One region of the Lutispora sp. genome, then DNA from elsewhere that is predicted to be linked to it. Evidence: riboswitches for the same ligand, from Rfam matches in the RefSeq annotation. Region 1 holds a riboswitch; each other region holds the start of a gene.
The links. Region 1 has a riboswitch for S-adenosylmethionine ahead of metK (methionine adenosyltransferase). Riboswitches for the same ligand answer to the same signal wherever they lie in the genome.
Positions count from the first base shown of each region.

Region 2: it holds a riboswitch for S-adenosylmethionine, as region 1 does, so the genes downstream of both, metF (methylenetetrahydrofolate reductase [NAD(P)H]) here and metK (methionine adenosyltransferase) in region 1, are expected to answer to the same signal.
Region 3: it holds a riboswitch for S-adenosylmethionine, as region 1 does, so the genes downstream of both, ACESM9_RS02285 (methionine ABC transporter ATP-binding protein) here and metK (methionine adenosyltransferase) in region 1, are expected to answer to the same signal.

Region 1 is NZ_JAWLCK010000157.1:249-4,884, reverse strand. It holds partial or broken gene yyaC (spore protease YyaC) at 1-142, opposite strand, end outside; tRNA gene ACESM9_RS14230 (tRNA-Pro) at 341-416, shown strand; gene ACESM9_RS14225 (ABC transporter ATP-binding protein) at 717-1,451, shown strand; gene ACESM9_RS14220 (putative ABC transporter permease subunit) at 1,435-3,069, shown strand; tRNA gene ACESM9_RS14215 (tRNA-Tyr) at 3,155-3,239, shown strand; SAM riboswitch class I at 3,435-3,532, shown strand; gene metK (methionine adenosyltransferase) at 3,641-4,636, shown strand, end outside.
Region 2 is NZ_JAWLCK010000056.1:1,734-9,368, forward strand. It holds gene ACESM9_RS09200 ([FeFe] hydrogenase, group A) at 1-1,572, shown strand, start outside; gene ACESM9_RS09205 ((2Fe-2S) ferredoxin domain-containing protein) at 1,574-1,819, shown strand; gene metF (methylenetetrahydrofolate reductase [NAD(P)H]) at 1,930-2,823, opposite strand; SAM riboswitch class I at 2,981-3,096, opposite strand; gene ACESM9_RS09215 (vitamin B12 dependent-methionine synthase activation domain-containing protein) at 3,218-3,889, shown strand; gene ACESM9_RS09220 (homocysteine S-methyltransferase family protein) at 3,873-6,257, shown strand; gene ACESM9_RS09225 (hypothetical protein) at 6,601-7,272, opposite strand; gene ACESM9_RS09230 (response regulator) at 7,620-7,635, shown strand, end outside.
Region 3 is NZ_JAWLCK010000006.1:47,138-54,772, reverse strand. It holds gene ACESM9_RS02290 (methionine ABC transporter permease) at 108-776, opposite strand; gene ACESM9_RS02285 (methionine ABC transporter ATP-binding protein) at 760-1,782, opposite strand; SAM riboswitch class I at 1,856-1,962, opposite strand; SAM riboswitch class I at 2,023-2,129, opposite strand; gene ACESM9_RS02280 (ABC transporter ATP-binding protein) at 2,195-2,989, opposite strand; gene ACESM9_RS02275 (ABC transporter permease) at 2,964-3,851, opposite strand; gene ACESM9_RS02270 (ABC transporter substrate-binding protein) at 3,848-4,882, opposite strand; gene ACESM9_RS02265 (HutP family protein) at 5,102-5,518, opposite strand; gene gyrB (DNA topoisomerase (ATP-hydrolyzing) subunit B) at 5,625-7,547, opposite strand; gene remB (extracellular matrix regulator RemB) at 7,568-7,635, opposite strand, start outside.

The DNA.
Region 1 (4,636 bases):
GGGGGCCTAAACAATCACCTATGTATCTATCGGTGCCTATGCAGAATACGAGACATTGACCTTTAATGTTTCTGTTGAGATAATCTGCCAATACGATGTGGGAATCTCTTTGAAAATAAAAGGTTTTTGGGCTGTCCTCCAATATAATCCCTCCTGCCGTTGATGCTTATTAACATGTATATAGGCAGGAAGGTTAATTTATACATATGATTTGAACTCTTTTTGTATTGCCAGCTTGGTATTATCTAAGCAGGATTTATAGAAAAAAAGATTTTTTATAGAAAGAATAAATTTCCTCTTGCATTCTTCTGAGATTTTGTATATAATCTAATAGTGTCGTCGGGGTGTAGCGCAGATGGTAGCGTACGTGGTTTGGGACCATGGGGCCGCAGGTTCAAGTCCTGTCACCCCGACCATTTTGAATCATAAGCACGATTTTTTAAATCGTGCTTTGTTTTTTGTTTTTTGTGTCTTTTAGTGGTTTCAAAAAAATCCCGCCGTGTTAATCCATGTTCATCACAATGACCTAAAAGGAATACCTAAGCAACTCGTAACTCGCAACACGAAACACGTAACAGGACGGAAAAGGAATCCCCTAGGCAACGCAACAAAAACTTCTTTGAATTAAGTATTTCCTTATTGATAAAATATTAAAAGAAGTATAAAATGTTATTTAGATATTTAAATAATTATCTAAATATATGGGGGTTATAAATTTGATTGAAATAACCAATGTGTCAAAAACTTTTGGGGGCAAAAATAAAGCTGTAGATAATATAAGCCTCTTAATACCTGACGGAGAAATCGTAGGCTTTCTGGGACCTAACGGAGCTGGAAAAACAACGACAATAAAAATGATTACTGGAATTTTGAGAAGTGATAGTGGCAGCATAAAAATCAACGGAATTGATATTGAGAAAGAACCTATCAAGGCAAAAAAACAATTTGGTTTTGTTCCTGATAGTCCAGATATGTTCTTAAGGCTTAAGGGAATAGAATATCTTAATTTTATGGCTGATGTTTATGAAGTTGATGAGAACGACAGAAAAATAAGAATAGACGGCCTGGCAGAAAGATTCGGAATGACGGAAGCTCTTTTTGATGAGATCCAAGGCTATTCTCACGGTATGAGACAAAAAATCGTGTTGATGGGAGCATTAATTCATGAACCCAGTGTTTGGATATTAGATGAGCCCATGACAGGCCTTGATCCTAAATCCTCTTTTATTCTCAAGGAGATGATGAAGGAGCACGCAGCCAAGAACAAAACCCTGTTCTTTTCTACCCATGTGCTGGATGTAGCAGAAAAAATATGTACCAAGGTAGCCATAATAAATAAGGGAAAAATATTATTTTATGGCTCCATGGAGGATATGAGACATCACTTTAAAGGCGATGAATCCTTGGAAAAAATGTTTCTGGAGTTGGTGGAAAATGAAAAAGATGCTTAAACTTGCAAGGGTTTTGCTTAAAACTAATTTAAAGTTTAATAAAAAAACAGCAGGTATTGGGGTAATAATTGCTTTATCCATGATGCCTCTGGCAGCCATAGAATGGCGAATGGTACGGGAAGTATACGATATAATGGCTCCTGTTGGTCAGCAAGGACTCATATTATGGCTTACAGTTTCTATGGTCAGTTTATTAACATTTTTTTTAGGTATATTTTATATAATGGGAGCTTTCTTTTATTCCAATGATATTGAACTGCTGCTCCCACTGCCTTTTAAGTCATGGCAAATACTTGGAGCCAAGTTTGCAACAGTATTGGTATATGAATATGTGACTCAACTGGTGTTTTTTCTTCCTGTGTTGATAGCCTATGGAATAAAGGATAGAGCCAATATAACCTATGTTATTATGGGGTTTGTGGCATACCTAATCTTTCCTGTAGTACCATTGGTGTTTGCTTCTCTTATAGATATTTTAGTTATTAGAAGTTTCCGGTTTGTTAAGAATAAAGATAGGATGAAAATTTTATCCGGCGTTATGGCAATGATTATCGCAATAGGATTTAACCTATTGATTCAAAACTTTACTCAGTCTATGGCAAACCCTGAAGACATGATGAGAATAATTGAGCAGGGTAATAATTCGGTATTGTCAAAAGCACAAGACATCTTTGTAGTTAATAGATTTATGACCCTGGCGCTGACAAACCACGCTGACTTCATTTATTCTGTGGGCAATATGCTAATTGCTATTGCTGGAGCGGGAATATTTTTAGGAATATTTTTATATTTAGGTGATAAACTTTATCTAAAAGGCGTGGTGGGATTGACAGAAGCTGCCTCTTCCAGAAAGACTAAAGCATCAAAAGCCAATCTTTACAAAAGGAAAAGTCATCTTATAGCTTTTTGTATTAAAGAATTAAAACTGCTTTTCAGAACACCGGTATATTTTCTAAATTGCGTTTTGATGAATTTCCTTTGGCCTGTGTTCATTTTGATACCAATATTTACAAAAGGGGGAGAGATAGAACAGTTTAGGAGCGCCGTAGCACAACTTAGCAACCCGAATGCTTTGAGATATGCTGTAGCAGGTGTGGCCAGTGCTGCAATGTTTATAAGCGGTACCAACATGATTTCTTCAACCGCCATATCCAGAGAAGGGAAAAACCTATATGTATCAAAATACTTGCCTGTTAATTATAAGGTCATCATAAATGCCAAGGTTATGTCAGGAACGATGATGGGGCTTGCAGGTATAATCATAGGTTTAGCGGTGGTTTGGATTTTGTTTTCCTTACCTGTAAATATGGTATTAATGGCTCTCATGATAAGCTTACCTTCAGCTGTTTTTATTAATTATCTAGGAATATTGCTGGATTTAAAATTTCCCAAGTTGAATTGGGATAACGAACAAAAAGCGGTTAAGCAGAATATAAATGGTGTATTGATAATGTTTATGAGCATAGCATTTGGATTTTTAAACTTTCTTCCTATATTGTTATTAAATCTGGGCTATAAAGAGATATTTATTGGGCTATTTGCTTTCTATGGCTTATTGGATATATTGATTTATAGAATTGCTGCTCATCAAGGCAGCAGATGGTTTGATGAACTGTAATAAATTCCAGTAAAAATGGTGTTGACAAAACCCATGTCTATGATGTATCATAGTCTTTGTCCGATAAAAATGGGCAATTGAATATGGGGAAATTCCCGAGTGGCCAAAGGGGGCAGACTGTAAATCTGTTGTCTCAGACTTCGGTGGTTCGAATCCACCTTTCCCCACCATTATTTTTAAAATGCTTCTAACAGGAAGCCTTTTTTATAACCCATAGGAAAGTATAATTCTACCTTAATATAAACTTTCCGTAATGGGTTTCAAGAAAGGCTTCCTTGATTGTTATTGATGTTTCCAATGGAAGCCTTTCTTATTGACATTTTTAGATACATATGCTAATATACTCTAGAATTGAATAATAAGTACCCTTATCAAGAGAGGTGGAGGGAAGGGCCCTATGAAACCCGGCAACCGGCAAAGAGCGCGGTGCCAATTCCTGCAGGTTTATCCTGAAAGATGAGGATGGATTTTCAACTTTATGAAAATGAGCTTCTTCATCGAAGAAGCTTTTTTTATGTCTTGAGAATAATAGGACTACACAAAGGAGATATTTTTATTAGGAGGAGATAGGATGATTAGAAAGTTATTTACTTCTGAATCTGTTACTGAAGGACATCCGGATAAGGTTTGCGATCAGATATCAGATGCGGTTTTAGATGCCATAATGGAAAATGACCCCATGGGCAGAGTAGCTTGCGAAGTCAGTGCAACAACAGGACTTGTTTTGGTTATGGGTGAAATAACCACCCAATGTTATGTTGATATACCGAAAATAGTTAGAGAAACAGTGGAGGAGATAGGTTATACCCGCGCTAAGTTTGGCTTTGATGCAGAAACCTGCGGTGTAATCACATCCATAAATGAGCAGTCTCCTGATATAGCCCTTGGAGTGGATAAGGCATTGGAGGCTAAAAAAGGTGAAATGACAGAAGAAGAGGTTGAAGCCATAGGTGCAGGAGATCAGGGTATGATGTTTGGTTTTGCCTGCGATGAAACTCCTGAACTCATGCCTATGCCTATATCTCTAGCTCATAAATTAGCCAGAAGACTTGCGCAGGTAAGAAAGGATGGAACACTTGATTATCTAAGGCCTGACGGCAAAACCCAGGTTACTGTTGAATATATAGATGACAAGCCGGTAAGAGTTGACACAGTGGTGGTTTCTACCCAGCATCACCCTGATGTGGATCATGACACCATCGAGAGGGATATAATAGAACATGTTATTAAGCCTATAATACCTGCAGATATGCTTGATGAGAAGACAAAATACTTTATCAATCCTACCGGGAGATTTGTAATTGGAGGACCTCATGGAGATTCAGGCTTGACAGGGAGAAAGATAATAGTAGACACCTACGGCGGCTATGCAAGACATGGCGGAGGCGCATTCTCCGGCAAGGACCCAACCAAGGTTGACAGATCCGCTTCCTATGCAGCTAGATATGTAGCTAAGAATGTGGTAGCTGCAGGCTTGGCTTCCAAATGCGAAGTTCAGATTGCATATGCTATAGGAGTAGCAAAGCCTGTATCAGTAATGATAGATACCTTTGGCACCGGTAAAATT
Region 2 (7,635 bases), on a different contig from region 1:
GTTTACGGAGCATGCCGTATGTGTATGGTAGAGACCGAAAAAGGAGGACTTGAGGCAGCATGCTCCACTCCTCCCAGAGAAGGCATGGAGATCAGAACCAATACAGAAAGGCTGAGAAAATATAGAAAGAATATATTGGAACTGCTTCTTGCCAACCATTGCCGTGATTGTACAACCTGCAATAATAACGGTAAATGCAAGCTGCAGGATCTGGCTATGAGATTTAATATCCAAGGTGTACGCTTCCCCAATACAGCAGAGGAACCAAATGTGGATGATTCTTCACCATGTATCACAAGGGATGCAAATAAATGTATACTCTGCGGTGACTGTGTGAGAATGTGCAATGAAGTTCAAAATGTGGGGGCTATTGATTTTGCCCATAGAGGCTCGAAAATGACCATAAGCACTGCTTTTAACGGCCCAATCGGTGAATCACCCTGTGTTGGCTGTGGTCAGTGCGCTGCTGTATGTCCCACAGGTGCTATTGTGGTTAAAGATGATACTGCAAAAGTATGGAAAGCCTTGGATGATAAGAATACAAAGGTTACAGTTCAGATTGCTCCGGCTGTAAGAGTAGGATTGGGCAAGGAGTTGGGAATTCCTGACGGTGAAAATGCCATGGGCAAGATTGTTGCAGCCCTCCGTCGTATGGGTTTTGATGAGATATATGATACTTCAACTGGTGCAGATTTGACTGTTTTGGAAGAATCCAATGAGCTTTTGAAGAGACTGGAAGAAGGCAATCATGATATGCCATTATTTACATCTTGTTGTCCAGCATGGGTGAACTATTGCGAGAAGAACTATCCTGAGCTGCTCCCTCATGTTTCAACTTGCCGTTCACCCATGGAAATGTTTGCTGGCATAATAAAGGAAGAAGGCAAAACCTCATCAAGAAAGGTAGTCCATGTTGCCATTATGCCTTGCACTGCTAAAAAGTACGAAGCTGCCCGTGATGAGTTTAAAGTTGATGGAGTTCCCAATGTAGACTTTGTATTAACAACCCAGGAACTTATACAGATGATAAAAGAATCAGGCATTATATTCAGCGAGTTAGAACCGGAATCAATTGACATGCCTTTTGGTACAATGACAGGTGCTGGTGTCATATTTGGAGTTACCGGCGGTGTTACAGAAGCGGTTTTGCGACGCATCGCTTCGGACAAATCAAGAACTGGACTTATGTCCATTGCCTATAAAGGCGTCCGGGGAATGGAAGGTGTAAAGGAAACTTCCATAATGTTCGGCGATAGAGAAGTAAAAATCGCTATTGTCAGCGGGCTGAAGAATGCAAGTGATTTGATTGAAAGGATCAAAGCAGGAGAGCATTATGATTTTGTTGAAGTCATGGCTTGTCCCAGCGGGTGCATAAATGGCGCAGGTCAACCCTTTGCAGCCTATGATGCTAAGGAAAAGAGAGGAAAAGGCCTATATACTGCCGACAAGCTTTGCAATATAAAACGTTCTGAGGAAAACCCACTTATGATGTCTTTGTATAACGGTATACTGAAAGGAAAAGTCCATGAAATGCTTCATGTAGAATATGCTTCCAAGAATCAGGAGGGTTAAAATGATGAAGTTGAATGTATGTATTGGCAGTTCTTGTCACTTAAAAGGTTCATATAATGTTATTCAGGTATTCCAGCAAATGATTGAGGAAAACTCTCTACACGATAAAATTGATTTTAATGCAACATTTTGCGCTAAACAATGCCAAAATCCAGGGGTAACTGTTTCAATTGACGGTGATAAATACAATGTTGTACCCGAAACTGCGAGAGAGTTTTTCAAAAACAAGGTTATACCTTTTATATAAATTTAATTAAGCCAGCTTGTTCCATTAACCCTTTCCTAAACGAGAGCCGAATTATTGTAAATAATTCGGCTCGATTTATATAGGAATACAGTTTCCGGGAATGAAGATTTTTAAGCATGATTAAGGTTCTCAAAGTGGCTTCTGATGCTGGATATTTGCTTTATAATTTTTCTAGCCACTTCAGGCTTATTCATGGTATACAAATGGATTCCATCCACACCTGATGAAAGCAGATCTATTATTTGCTCCGTTGCATAGGCAATACCGGCTTCCTTTAAAGCTTCCGGGTTGTTTTCATATCTATCCAGGATACGCCTGAACTTTGTAGGAATACTTGCTCCGCAGAGACTGGTTATGCGTTCTATTTGCTTTTTATTTATCACCGGCATTATCCCTACTGATACAGGAATAGATATATCCATTATCCCTATTTTTTCAATGAAATCAAAATAGAAATTATTGTCCAAAAACAGCTGAGTTATGAGGAAATCAGCACCCAATTCAACCTTCCTTTTCAAGCTGCGAAGATCAGCTATACAACTTTCTGCTTCAATATGGACTTCCGGGTAACATGCGGCACCTATGCAGAAATCTCCTAAACTTTTTATATGAGCAATAAGATCCGATGCATATTTATAATCGTTATCCTCTGGGGCAATATAGCTTTCATCCTGTGGTCTGTCGCCTCTAAGAGCCAGTACATTCTCTATATTAGACTTTTTAAGCTGTTGCAAAATATCCTCTACTTCTTTTTTTGTAGAATTTATGCAGGTAAGATGGGCTAATGCTTCTATGCCGTATTTATTTTTTATAATATCTGCAATCTGTACTGTATAGTGCTTGCTGCCTCCTGCTGCCCCATAAGTGACACTTATAAAATCAGGTTTCAAGTCAGATAGAGCGTCTATTGTATCGAAAATCGTGTCAATTGGTGTTTCGGGTTTTGGTGGAAATATTTCTAAAGATATTACTGGCTTATTGATAAATAGGTCTCTAATTTTCATTTTTGTTCTCCTCTCATAGATTGGTTAGTTTTATATCATTAGCTAAGCCAATGGCTTACGATATTCATTTATTGGGGTTAATTAAAAAAGGCCACTTTCGGATAAGAAAGCAACCTTACAAAGCTATAAAGCATCATATGCTTTTGTGCACATGTCACTCTTATCTCTCAGGATAAACACATAATCCTGCAGGAATTGACACCGCTGCATTCGAATGGGAATGCCGGTTGTCGGGCTTCATAGGGCCAGTCCCTCCACCTCTCTGGATAAGTAATTATTAAGTTTTGTATACAGAGAATTTTAAGCTAAAGAAAAGCAATTGTCAAGGAAAAATAAAATATTATTGATTTTATGTATATTTATGTGTAATATATTCTAAATCGGAGGGATTACAGTGAATATTGACAGGATGGAAGTTTTGAGATATCTTGGCTACAAGAATCAAAGCATTGATGAAGCCATGGAAAATCTAATATATGAATGTATCGCTGAAATAAGAGAAGTGATGAAGAAAAGCTTTGTTTATAATATATATGATATAGAAAAACAAGGTGACAAAGTTATTCTCAAGGATACGAACCTGATTTTTGAAAGCAGGTATCTGAGAGACCATCTGCAGAATTCGGATAGATGTGCTCTTATGGCAGCCACATTGGGCATTGAAGTTGATAAGAGGATTGGATATTATTCCAGGCTAAACCTTACCAAGGGCATAGTGATGGACGCATGTGCCACTGCTGCAATAGAGGCTGTCTGTGATGAGGTACAGGAAGAGATAAAGGAGATGGCACAAAAGGCAGGATACAATATAACCGATAGATATAGCCCAGGGTACGGGGATTTGTCCATAACTCATCAAAAGGCTATTATTGAAGTGCTTAAAGCTCATATAAGGATTGGGCTTACGGTAAACAAAAATTATATAATGATTCCAAGAAAGTCGGTGACTGCTTTAATAGGGCTTCATAGAGGGGAAGAAAATGTTGTAGTAGATAAATGCAGCAGATGCAAAGAAAAAAATTGTATGTATAGAAAGTGTGGAGATGCAAATGAGTTGGAATGTTGATTTTAGCAAATTTTTAGTATTTGACGGTGCCATGGGGACTATGCTACAGGCTTATGGAATGAAAGCAGGAGAACTCTCTGAAAGGTACAATATTGAGAAACCGGAAGTTATTGAAAAGATACATAAAGCTTACATAGGCGCAGGAGCTGATGTGATAACAACCAATACATTTGGTGCCAATAGGTATAAGTTAAATGATAAAGATCTGCCTTTGGAGGATGTTATAGGAAGTGCAGTGGAAATAGCCAGAAAAGCAGCCAAAGATAAGCTGGTGGCTTTGGATATTGGACCTTTGGGGCAGCTTATGGAGCCCTATGGCAGCTTGAGCTTTGAAGCTGCCTATGAAGCTTTTAAGGAGCAAATTACAGTGGGAGCCTCAGCAGGAGCAGACTTAATTATAATTGAAACTATGTCAGATATATATGAAGTCAGAGCGGCTATACTTGCAGCTAGAGAAAACTCCAGTCTTCCAATAATATGTACTATGACATTTCAAGAGGATGGAAGAACTCTGACGGGCACAGATCCTCTGACCATGGTAAATATACTACAGAATCTTGGAATAGCAGCTTTAGGTATTAATTGTTCACTGGGACCGAAGGAGATGATGCCTTTAGTCTATGAAGTTCTCAAATATTCAAGGATACCTGTGATAGTTCAGCCCAATGCAGGGTTGCCTAAAATGGTGGGAAATGAAACAGTATTCGAAATAAATCCAGAGAAGTTCGCAGCCTATGGCAGACAAATGGCTGAATCAGGAGTAAGATTATTGGGAGGATGCTGTGGTACTACACCGGAGCATATAAAAGCATTAAAGAGTGCCTTGGCAGGCTTGAAGCCTGCTAAAAATGAGATCAAAAGGATTACGGCAGCCAGCTCTTCTACATGTACCGTAGTCTTAGGTGGAGAAGTAAAGATAATCGGAGAACGTATAAATCCCACAGGCAAGAAAAGATTAAAGCAAGCCTTAATAGAAGGTGATATGGACTATATATTGAGAGAAGCGGTGGACCAGAAAGACAATGGAGCCCATATGCTTGATGTTAATGTAGGGCTTCCAGAAATAGATGAAAAAGCTGTAATGGTAAAAGTGGTAAAGGAAATACAAGGAATAGTAAACCTTCCATTACAGATAGATAGTGTAAGACCGGAGGTTATTGAAGCGGGAGTAAGGGTTTGCAACGGAAGACCAATAATTAATTCAGTCAATGGGGAAGACAAGGCTATGGAAAGCATTTTGCCCATTGTAAAAAAATATGGCTGCCTGATGGTGGCTCTTACACTAGACGAGAAGGGAATACCTGAAACAGCGGAAGACAGGTTGAAAATTGCAGAAAAGATAATAAAAAAAGCCAGTGAATATGGCATACCAAAAGAAGACATAATAGTGGACTGCCTTGTTCTTACAGCTTCGGCTCAGCAAAGAGAAGTAAAGGAAACTATAAAGGCAGTAAGACTAGTCAAGGAAAAACTGGGAGTGATGACCACCCTTGGAGTCAGCAATGTATCCTTCGGATTGCCGGCAAGAGGCATACTAAACAGAACATTTCTGGCTGCAGCCCTCTCTGCAGGTCTAGATGCGCCTATCATGAATCCTATGGAGGCTGATATGAGGGATACTGTGAGAGCTTTTAATGTTTTGTGGAATCATGATAGGGACAGCAAGGACTATATAAATGCATATACAGATATAAAAACTAAACCTCAAAGCAATGTTAATAGAAGCAGTAAGGATTTAAAGAAAATTATAATAGATGGAATGAAAGAAGAGGTAAAAGAGGTAGTGAAGGAGCTTCTTAAAGAATTTAGAGGCTTGGAGATAGTGGACAATTACCTTATACCTGCTCTCGATACAGTGGGAGAAAAATACGAAAAGGGAGAAATATTTCTTCCTCAGCTTATATTGTCTGCTGAAACGGTGAAAAATGCATTTGAAGTCATAAAAGAAGATATGATGGAAAACTCTTCTCAAGATAAAGCTATAAACAAAGGAAATATTGTGATAGCAACTGTCAAGGGAGACATCCATGATATAGGCAAAAACATTGCAAAGATACTCTTAGAAAACTATGGTTTTAGAGTTTATGATCTAGGCAAAGATGTAGCGAAGGAGAAGATTATTGAGAAGGTTAAGGAAGTAAAAGCTCCTTTAGTAGGGTTAAGTGCTTTGATGACAACAACTGTACAAAGCATGGAAGAAACCATAAAAGCTCTGAGGCTTCACTGCCCTGATTGTGTGGTAATGGCAGGGGGAGCCGTGCTTAATGAAAACTACGCAAATATGATAGGGGCAGACTTTTATGTAAAGGATGCCAGAGATTCAGTAAAGGTTGCAGAAATGGTTTTAAAAGGAAGTAAGAATAATTAAATTTTCTGAAAATTTATGTATATTTTTTGCTGTCAATGTGATATACTATAAGTAAGAAAGATGGAGAACATCTTTCCTGCAGACTCTAATTCAACCAACATTAAAATTTGTCAGATTTCGAGTTTTTTGGTTAGTTGGTAAGTTAGCTTATTATGCTTAGAACAAGTTGGGTAGTAAGTGTAAATTGGTTTAGGGTTTGTCAGGTTAGTTAAATGATTGTTTGTTTGAAAAAGGAATGAGGTAAACTAGATTTGGTTGATTCAGGCATAAGTGTTGAATTAGAGTCTGTTTTATAAGTTGGCTGGATTTTATGTCATAAGACCCAGCCAACTTTTTGCTTTCTTTATGCACCCCTGTACCATGAATCATCCAGAACTATGGGTTCAAGACAAGGAAACTCATATTGAGATAACTCCAATTCCTGAAGTTCTTTGATAACCTCTGTAAAATTGCTCTGGAGTGTAAGGTTTTCCTGGGAAAGAATATGCCTTAAGTTCTCGTTCTCCCAGTCAAGCCATCTTGAATATCTAAGCCTTTCTTCTTCATATCTATGAAATAATTCATGAGATTTCGCCATTTCAGATATTTCCTTGCATATGAAAAAGTTGCATACGAAGGTTCTATATCTCGGAGGCAAGGTGCAGCCTTTACCTGGTTTTACGAAGGGACAGCCTCTGAAAAATATGGTGTGGTCTTCTAAATAATCTCCCACCGGCAGCATATCGCTTTCCATATACCTTTTATATTCAGCTTCATCAAAAAATCCTTTAGCATGAATATAGTAATTATAGATTTGAGTACCAGGATTGTTTATAATCCTATTGAGAGCTTTCAGACCATCCGTTGTTTTAGACATTCTTTGAATATCTATCAGAGTGAATTTGGGGAAGTACCAGCAGCATCCTCTGTTTTTTACTTTGCAAAGGCTTTTGCCTATTAAACTATCACAGGAGCCACAGCTTGTACATGCATATCTGGGAATATTATTATCGAATTCAACATAAATCTTAGTCATGTTTTAACCTCAATTCTAAAAAGAAAGTTTATTTTTACATTATAATTTGACATAAAATCATAAATCAAATTTCCCTATGGTTTATTTTGAATCATATGAATTTATAATAGGTGAAATAGACAAGCCTGGTTTTTCAATCTTTTTATAGCTTCTTATTTTTCTTTCTGAGGCTTTATTGATTATTTAAATAATTTGCTGTATCATTCTGTTAAGGTTAGCGCACTCTTTGCTAAGATGGTGTTTGAAACATATTATTCATGAGCTGGACCAGCTATTTTAAGCTGTGTAATGTTCCAGACTCATCAGTGGCCATTATCTAAGAATTAAAACTGAGAAGGTGTGGAGAAATGAAATATAAGATAC
Region 3 (7,635 bases), on a different contig from region 1:
TTCATTTTTCATTGTTTTGATTTTCTTATTCAACTGGCCAGGTTGAATTAGAATTAAGTATATTTTAATTATCGATAATTATTTTTGAGTTGATATTATTATTAAATCTATTTTAGAAGTTTTCTGTATATCCTTGTTCCTATATCCTGAATTATTTGAACCATTAAAATCAGAACGATTACTGTCCCTATCATTACATCTTCCTGAAATCCCTGATAACCATATCTTATTGCCAGATTTCCCAATCCTCCGCCTCCGATAGCTCCCGCCATGGCAGAATAGCCAATAAGGTTTATTATAGTCAGTATTATTCCCGAGGCTATGGAAGGTAAAGCTTCAGGTATCATAACCCTGAACACAATCTGTTTTACATCAGCTCCCATAGATAGAGCAGCTTCTATGATGCCCGGGTTTATCTCCTTTATTGCAGTTTCAACAAGCCTGGCAACGAAAGGTATTGCGGCTATAGTCAACGGCACTATAGCCGCTGTGGTACCTATTCTTTTTCCTACTATCAGCTTTGTCAGAGGAAATACGGCAATCATCAGTATTATGAAGGGAAAAGATCTTGTTATATTTATTACGCTATTTAGAATTCTGTTTAAATTCTTCTTCTCCCAAATATTACCCTTCTCAGATATTGCTGTGATGATGCCTAAAGGCATTCCAAATATTACAGAAAACAATGTGGATGCAAATACCATATAGAAGGTTTCAAATAAAGGTACCGGCATTAAGAGTACAACTTTTTTTATTGATTCAATTAGAGCTTCCATTATGTTTCAATCCCTCCACTACTAATCCTTCATCTTTCAAATAATCTATGGCATCCTTTACATTTCCATTGGATCCTCTCAGTCCAACAACCAGATTTCCATAGGTCCTTCCCTGTATGCTGCTCATCTTTCCAGACAATATATTTGCTTCCACATCAAAATTTTTGATAATCTTGTATATCAAAGGCTCCTTTGCCTTGTGATCGAAGAATGTAATTCTCACTAATTTAGTATTTTCAGGATCATCTAAAGAATCTTTATCTATGTTTAGTGTTACATCTTTTAGAAAGCTCTTCGTTATTTCATGAGAAGGCTTAGAAAATACATTGTAGGTGTTACCCTGTTCTACTATGCTTCCATTAGATATTACAGCAACTTTATTGCATATTTCCTTGATGACCTCCATCTGATGGGTTATTAGGACAATTGTAATTCCTAAGGTTTTATTTATGTTTTTTAATAACTTAAGTATTGAAGCTGTGGTATTTGGATCAAGAGCAGATGTAGCTTCATCACAGAGGAGTATTTTTGGCTTGGTAGCCAATGCTCTTGCTATGGCTACTCTTTGCTTTTGCCCACCGCTTAATTGACTTGGATAAGCCAATTTTTTATCCTTTAGCTCTACAATGTCCAGAAGTTCATCAACTCTTTTCTCAATTTGCTCTTTATCGTATTTCATAATTTTTAATGGGAAAGCTATGTTTTCCTTACAATTTTTCCTGCTCAATAGATTAAAATGCTGAAATATCATGCCTATGTTCCTTCTCATATCCCTAAGTTGGTTCTTGTCTAGATTAACTACATCCTTACCATCAATGATAATACTCCCCTTTGTAGGTTCTTCCAGTCTGTTTATACATCTGATAAGGGTTGATTTTCCAGCTCCGCTCAGACCTATTATGCCAAAAATATCTCCCTTTTCAATTTTAAGGTTAATATCCTTTAATGCTTCTATACCGCCTTCAGTATCTAAAAATGTTTTATATAAACCTTCTATGCTGATCATTCTAACGCCCCCTCTTGCTGCTGCTTTTTTTAAAAATAAAAAATCCCTCAACGATAAAAGAGGGATAACGCCTCTCTTATCTTTCAGCTTATGCTGCTGGAATTGACACCGCTGCATTCGAATGAGAATGCCGGTTGTCGGGTTTCATTGGGCCAGTCCCTCCACCTCTCTGGATAAGAGCATGATATTCTATTTCTAAAAAACAAAAACTCTCCTGAAAAACAGAAGAGAATAATTTCCTTTCTATCTTTCAGCTTATGCTGCTGGAATTGACACCGCTGCATTCGAATGAGAATGCCGGTTGTCGGGTTTCATTGGGCCAGTCCCTCCACCTCTCTGGATAGAATAAATATTCATTTGAAAAGTAGTATAGCATCATACCACAGTTTTGTCAATTACTTTTTTATCCTATTTACGCCAACATCAACCGGTCACTCAACATATCTGACTTTTCTTTATCACTAAATAGTACCATGAGCCTTTCTGGTGTCAAAGATTTCTTTTCTTCTCCCTCGATGTCTAAAATAATCCTTCCTCTATGCATCATTATCAATCTGTTTCCCATGCTTATAGCCTGTTTAAGATTATGGGTAACCATTAAAGTAGTTATTTTGCTGTCAGTTACAATTTTATCTGTAAGTTGGGCTATTATTTCAGAAGTATTGGGATCTAAGGCTGCCATATGCTCATCCAATAATAAAAGACAGGGATTTGAGATTGTAGCCATAAGGAGGGCCATAGCCTGCCTTTGACCTCCTGATAAAAGTCCCACCTTTACTTCTAATTTATTTTCTAAGCCTAATGATAACTTTGAAAGTGAATTCTTTATTTCATTAATTTTTTTCCTTTCTATGCCCCAGGAAAAACCAAATAATTTATTTTTATTCAATGCCATAGACATATTTTCCAATACAGTCATTGAAGGAGAAGTTGCCATTTTAGGGTCCTGAAATACCCTTCCCACTAACTTGCTTATTTTATGCTCAGGAATATTTGATATATCCTTTTCATTAAGGAATATGGAACCTTCATCACAGGGTATGGTTCCTGATATAATATTCAAAAGTGTTGATTTTCCAGCCCCATTGCTCCCTATTACAGTAATAAAATCTCCTTTTTTTACATTGAGGGATAATCCTTGGAACAGCTTATTTTCATTTACTGTATCCTTATTAAATGTTTTATACAGATTTTGAATTCGTAACAGTTTTCACACCCCCTAAGTTAAAACTCCCCTTCAATTTCATTTTCAATCCTCCGTTATATATTACAAGAGCAGCTATAACTATAACAGATGTGATAAGCCTCAGGTCTGTAGCCGGCAAACCTGCCCTGAGAGCGGCTGCTATACTTCCTTTGTAGAATAAAGAGCCTAACAGTGCACAGGAGGTACTAAACCTGATTGGAAGCGCTTTCAATACAGATTCTCCCATTATTATTGATGCCAAACCCATAACCATTACACCTGTTCCCATGCCCACATCAGAAAAGCGCTGATATTGAGCCATTACAGAACCGGACAGAGCTACTATACCGTTTGCAATCATTATTCCTATAATTTTAATCATACCGATATCCACGCCTAATGTAGTAACCATATTGGGATTATCCCCTGTGGCTTTTAATATGAACCCGAATTTTGTCCTGAACATAATATCCAACAATACTTTAACAACCAAAGCCAAGGAGATTATAACCACTATTGATGGAGCATTCGCCGAAAAGATTGTCTTTTCAGTAAAAAAGGGTGTGTTTGATTTACCCATTATTCTTAGATTAATTGAATATAAACCTAGCATTACCAATATCCCTGATAACAGATTTGTTATTTTGAACTTTACATGGAGTATACCGGTTACTAAACCTGCTGCCATTCCTGCAATAATTGAAATAATACATGCAAATACTGGGTCTGCTCCTTTTATAAGCAGCATTGCAGTTACGGAGGCACCTAATGGAAAGGTGCCATCCACAGACATATCAGGAAAATTCAATATCTTATATGTTATATAGACTCCAAGGGCCATTATAGAAAATATGAAGCCTTGCTCTAATACTCCTCCAATCACTGTACTTCACCGCCTTTTACTATTTCAGCCCTCTCCAACATTTCTTTTGATATTTCTATATTAAGCTTTTCTGCTGTATCCATGTTTATGGTAAGGGTTGTATCTTTCAAAGTCTCTATAGGCATATCTTTTGTGCTGGCTCCCTCCAATACTTCAACAGCCATAATTCCTGTTTGGAAACCCAATTTGTAGTAATCTATTCCTTCTGTTGCAAGGGCTCCCCCTTCTACATGGCCTTTTTCAGAGCCAATTATAGGTATGTTATTTTCTATACATTTTTCAGATATTATTGCTATAGCCGAAGCTATAAGATTGTCTGTAGGAACATAAAGCACATCAATCTTATTCATTAAAGAATCAAGAGCCTGAGGTACTTCATTGGTGCTTGTAACGCCACTGGCTATTATCTCAATATCAAAGGAATCGGAAAGCTCCTTTGCCATCTCTACTTGTATTTCCGAATTTCTTTCGCTGGTATTATATAAAATTCCTACTTTCTTTGCATGGGGTATTAAATTCTTTAATAGTTCCATCTGTCTTTCCATAGGTGCTGCATCGCTTGTACCCGTTACATTTGTTTCTGGTTTTTCCATTGATTTAACTAAACCTGCGTCCTCTGGATCAGTTACAGCCGTTATGAGTATTGGTATATCCTTTGTAGCATTGAATGCTGCCTGAGCTGAAGGTGTGGCAACAGCAAATATCATGTCTTTCTTGCTGCTTGCGAAATTTTGTGCAATAGTCTGAGCTGTAGGAATATCACCCTGGGCATTTTGGAAATCTATTTTAAGGTTTTCACCATCTCTATAGCCTTTTGAAGCCAATGCATCAATAAAGCCTTGTCTTGCTGAATCCAAAGCCGGATGTTCAACTATTTGGGTTATTCCTATTTCTATGGGTTTGTTTGATTTAATTGTGGATTCTGAATCTTGATTATTTACCGTTGCTGCATTATTGCTGCAGCCGGATAACAATGAAATGATTAATAAAAGAACCACAAAAAGAACTGAAGATTTTTGTTTTACTACCATACTACCATCCTCCATTTTTATGTTTGAAATATTGTATTGTATAAAAAAACTGACCCTGATAGATCAGTCTTTTGACAAAATATACTGTAAACTACCATTCTACTAAACTACAAACTAACAAGTAACCATATTGTACATGATCTCTTAATATAAATAAATATGAATATGATTTTATAAGAATTCTTTACAGTTGTCAATACCTTATCTTTATAAAATTTTCTAAAGTTCTGGTACGGCTCTATGAGCTAACCCGATAACCACATCGTTTAAGTACAGCAATCCTAAACTCATAAATATGCATATGCTTAGGTGTTCGCCTGATCTGGCTATGCCAATTTTTCCACCTATACTATAACCGCTTGCTTTCATACTAATTTGCACAAGCGCTTCTCTCGTTGCACCTGCAACAGCACCTTCATGTACATGACATTCCTTTATGATTCCGCTTCTTTTTGCAGCTACAACAGCCCTTTCAATTATTTTGGGAATCGAAGAGTTAAAATCTCCGCCTATATCCACTGCAGCACCGATTATATTCCTGGTTCTAAGTTCCTTTATTATGGTTTCCTCTGAAGTCCTTGAAGATATGGCCAGATTTATAGCAGCCTTAGCAACATCAGAACTATCATATGGCATGATATTACCTCCATTTGCTTTCAAATATATTTATATCTTAGTTTATAATATTTTGCTTGGAAAATAAAGAAAAAAAGGTTTCTGAAAGGCACAGAAACCTTTAAAATCATATATCTAAATTCCTTACATACTTTGCATTTTCTTCGATAAATTCTCGCCTTGGTTCTACTTTATCTCCCATAAGAATAGTGAATATTTCATCTGCCGCTACTGCATCCTCCAAAGATACCTGAAGCATAGTCCTTGTCTCAGGATTCATTGTGGTATCCCAAAGCTGCTCAGGATTCATTTCACCGAGACCTTTGTATCTCTGTATTGAGGTATTATCTCTGCCTATTTGTTTTAAAACATTTTCCAGTTCTTTATCGCTGTAAGCATAATAATCCTTTGCTTTTCCTTTGCCTGTTTTTCTTATTCTATAAAGCGGCGGCTGAGCTATATATACATACCCTGCTTCCAGCAAAGGCCTCATATATCTGTAGAAGAATGTGAGCAGCAGTGTTCTTATATGAGCACCGTCTACATCCGCATCCGTCATGAGAATTATTCTTCCATATCTCATCTTTTCTATGTTAAAATCATCACTTATGCCGGCACCAAAAGCTGTTATCATGGCTCTTATCATTTCACTTGATAAAATCCTATCTAATCTTGCTTTTTCAACATTCAATATCTTGCCTCTCAAAGGCAGTATTGCCTGAAATCTTCTGTCTCTACCCTGCTTAGCAGAGCCTCCCGCAGAGTCTCCCTCAACTATATAAATTTCACACAGTGAGGGATCCTTTTCAGAACAATCTGCAAGCTTGCCTGGCAATGTGGTGCTTTCTAAAGCTGTTTTTCTCCTTGTAAGCTCTCTGGCTTTTCTTGCAGCTTCTCTAGCCCTGGATGCAGTAATAGCCTTTTCTATAATAGTCTTTGCTATAGACGGATTCTCTTCCAAAAATGCTTCCAATGCTTCAAATACAATACTGTCAACAATTCCTCTGACTTCAGGGTTACCTAGTTTTGTTTTAGTTTGCCCTTCAAATTGTGGGTTAGCTATCTTGACACTCAAAACTGCTGTTAAACCTTCCCTTGCATCCTCACCCTGAAGGTTTGATTCATTATCCTTTAAAATTTTATACTTTCTTGCATAATCATTTATTGCTTTTGTTACAGCATTTCTAAAACCAATGGTATGAGTACCACCTTCTATGGTGTTTATATTATTGGCAAAACTGTATACATTTTCATTATAGCTGTCGTTATACTGAATAGATGCTTCAACAATAACATCATCTTTCTTTGCTGAAATATAAAGTGGTTCGGGATGAAGAACTTCTTTATTCTTATTTAAGAATTTTACGAAAGAAACCAGGCCGCCCTCATATTGATAAACCTTTACAGTATCTGTTCTTTCATCTTTTAAAGTTATTTTTATACCTTTATTCAAAAAGGCCATTTCTCTAAGCCTGTGTTCCAGCACATCGAAGTTATATTCCAATTCATCAAATACCTGTGGATCAGGCTTAAATGTTATTTTTGTACCTGTTGATTTAGATTCACCAACAACCTTAAGTTCCGTTACAGCTTTTCCTCTTTCAAATCTTTGATAAAATATTTTGCCTTCCCTTTTTACTTCTACCTCAAGATATTCGGAAAGGGCATTAACTACTGATACACCTACACCATGAAGACCGCCGGATACCTTGTATCCGCCTCCTCCAAATTTACTTCCTGCATGTAGCACAGTCAAAGCTACTTCTACTGCAGGTTTTTTTAGTTTTGGATGCATACCTACCGGAAAACCTCTACCATCATCAATGTTTGTAACAGAGTTATCCTTGTGGATTATTACTTCTATATTTTTACATACACCAACCAAGGCTTCATCTATGCTGTTATCTACAACTTCCCAAACCAAGTGATGAAGACCTTTGCTTCCGGTGCTTCCTATATACATTCCAGGCCTCTTTCTTACCGCTTCCAGGCCTTCCAGTACCTGTATCTGTTCAGCTTCATACTGCTGATTTTGCTTTTTTTCTGCCATAAAAATTCCCCCTGTTTTATCTACTTTAGTGAAACATCATCTAAAAATCTGGATCTCTTATAAAGAGTGGCAGATGATATGGGAGATA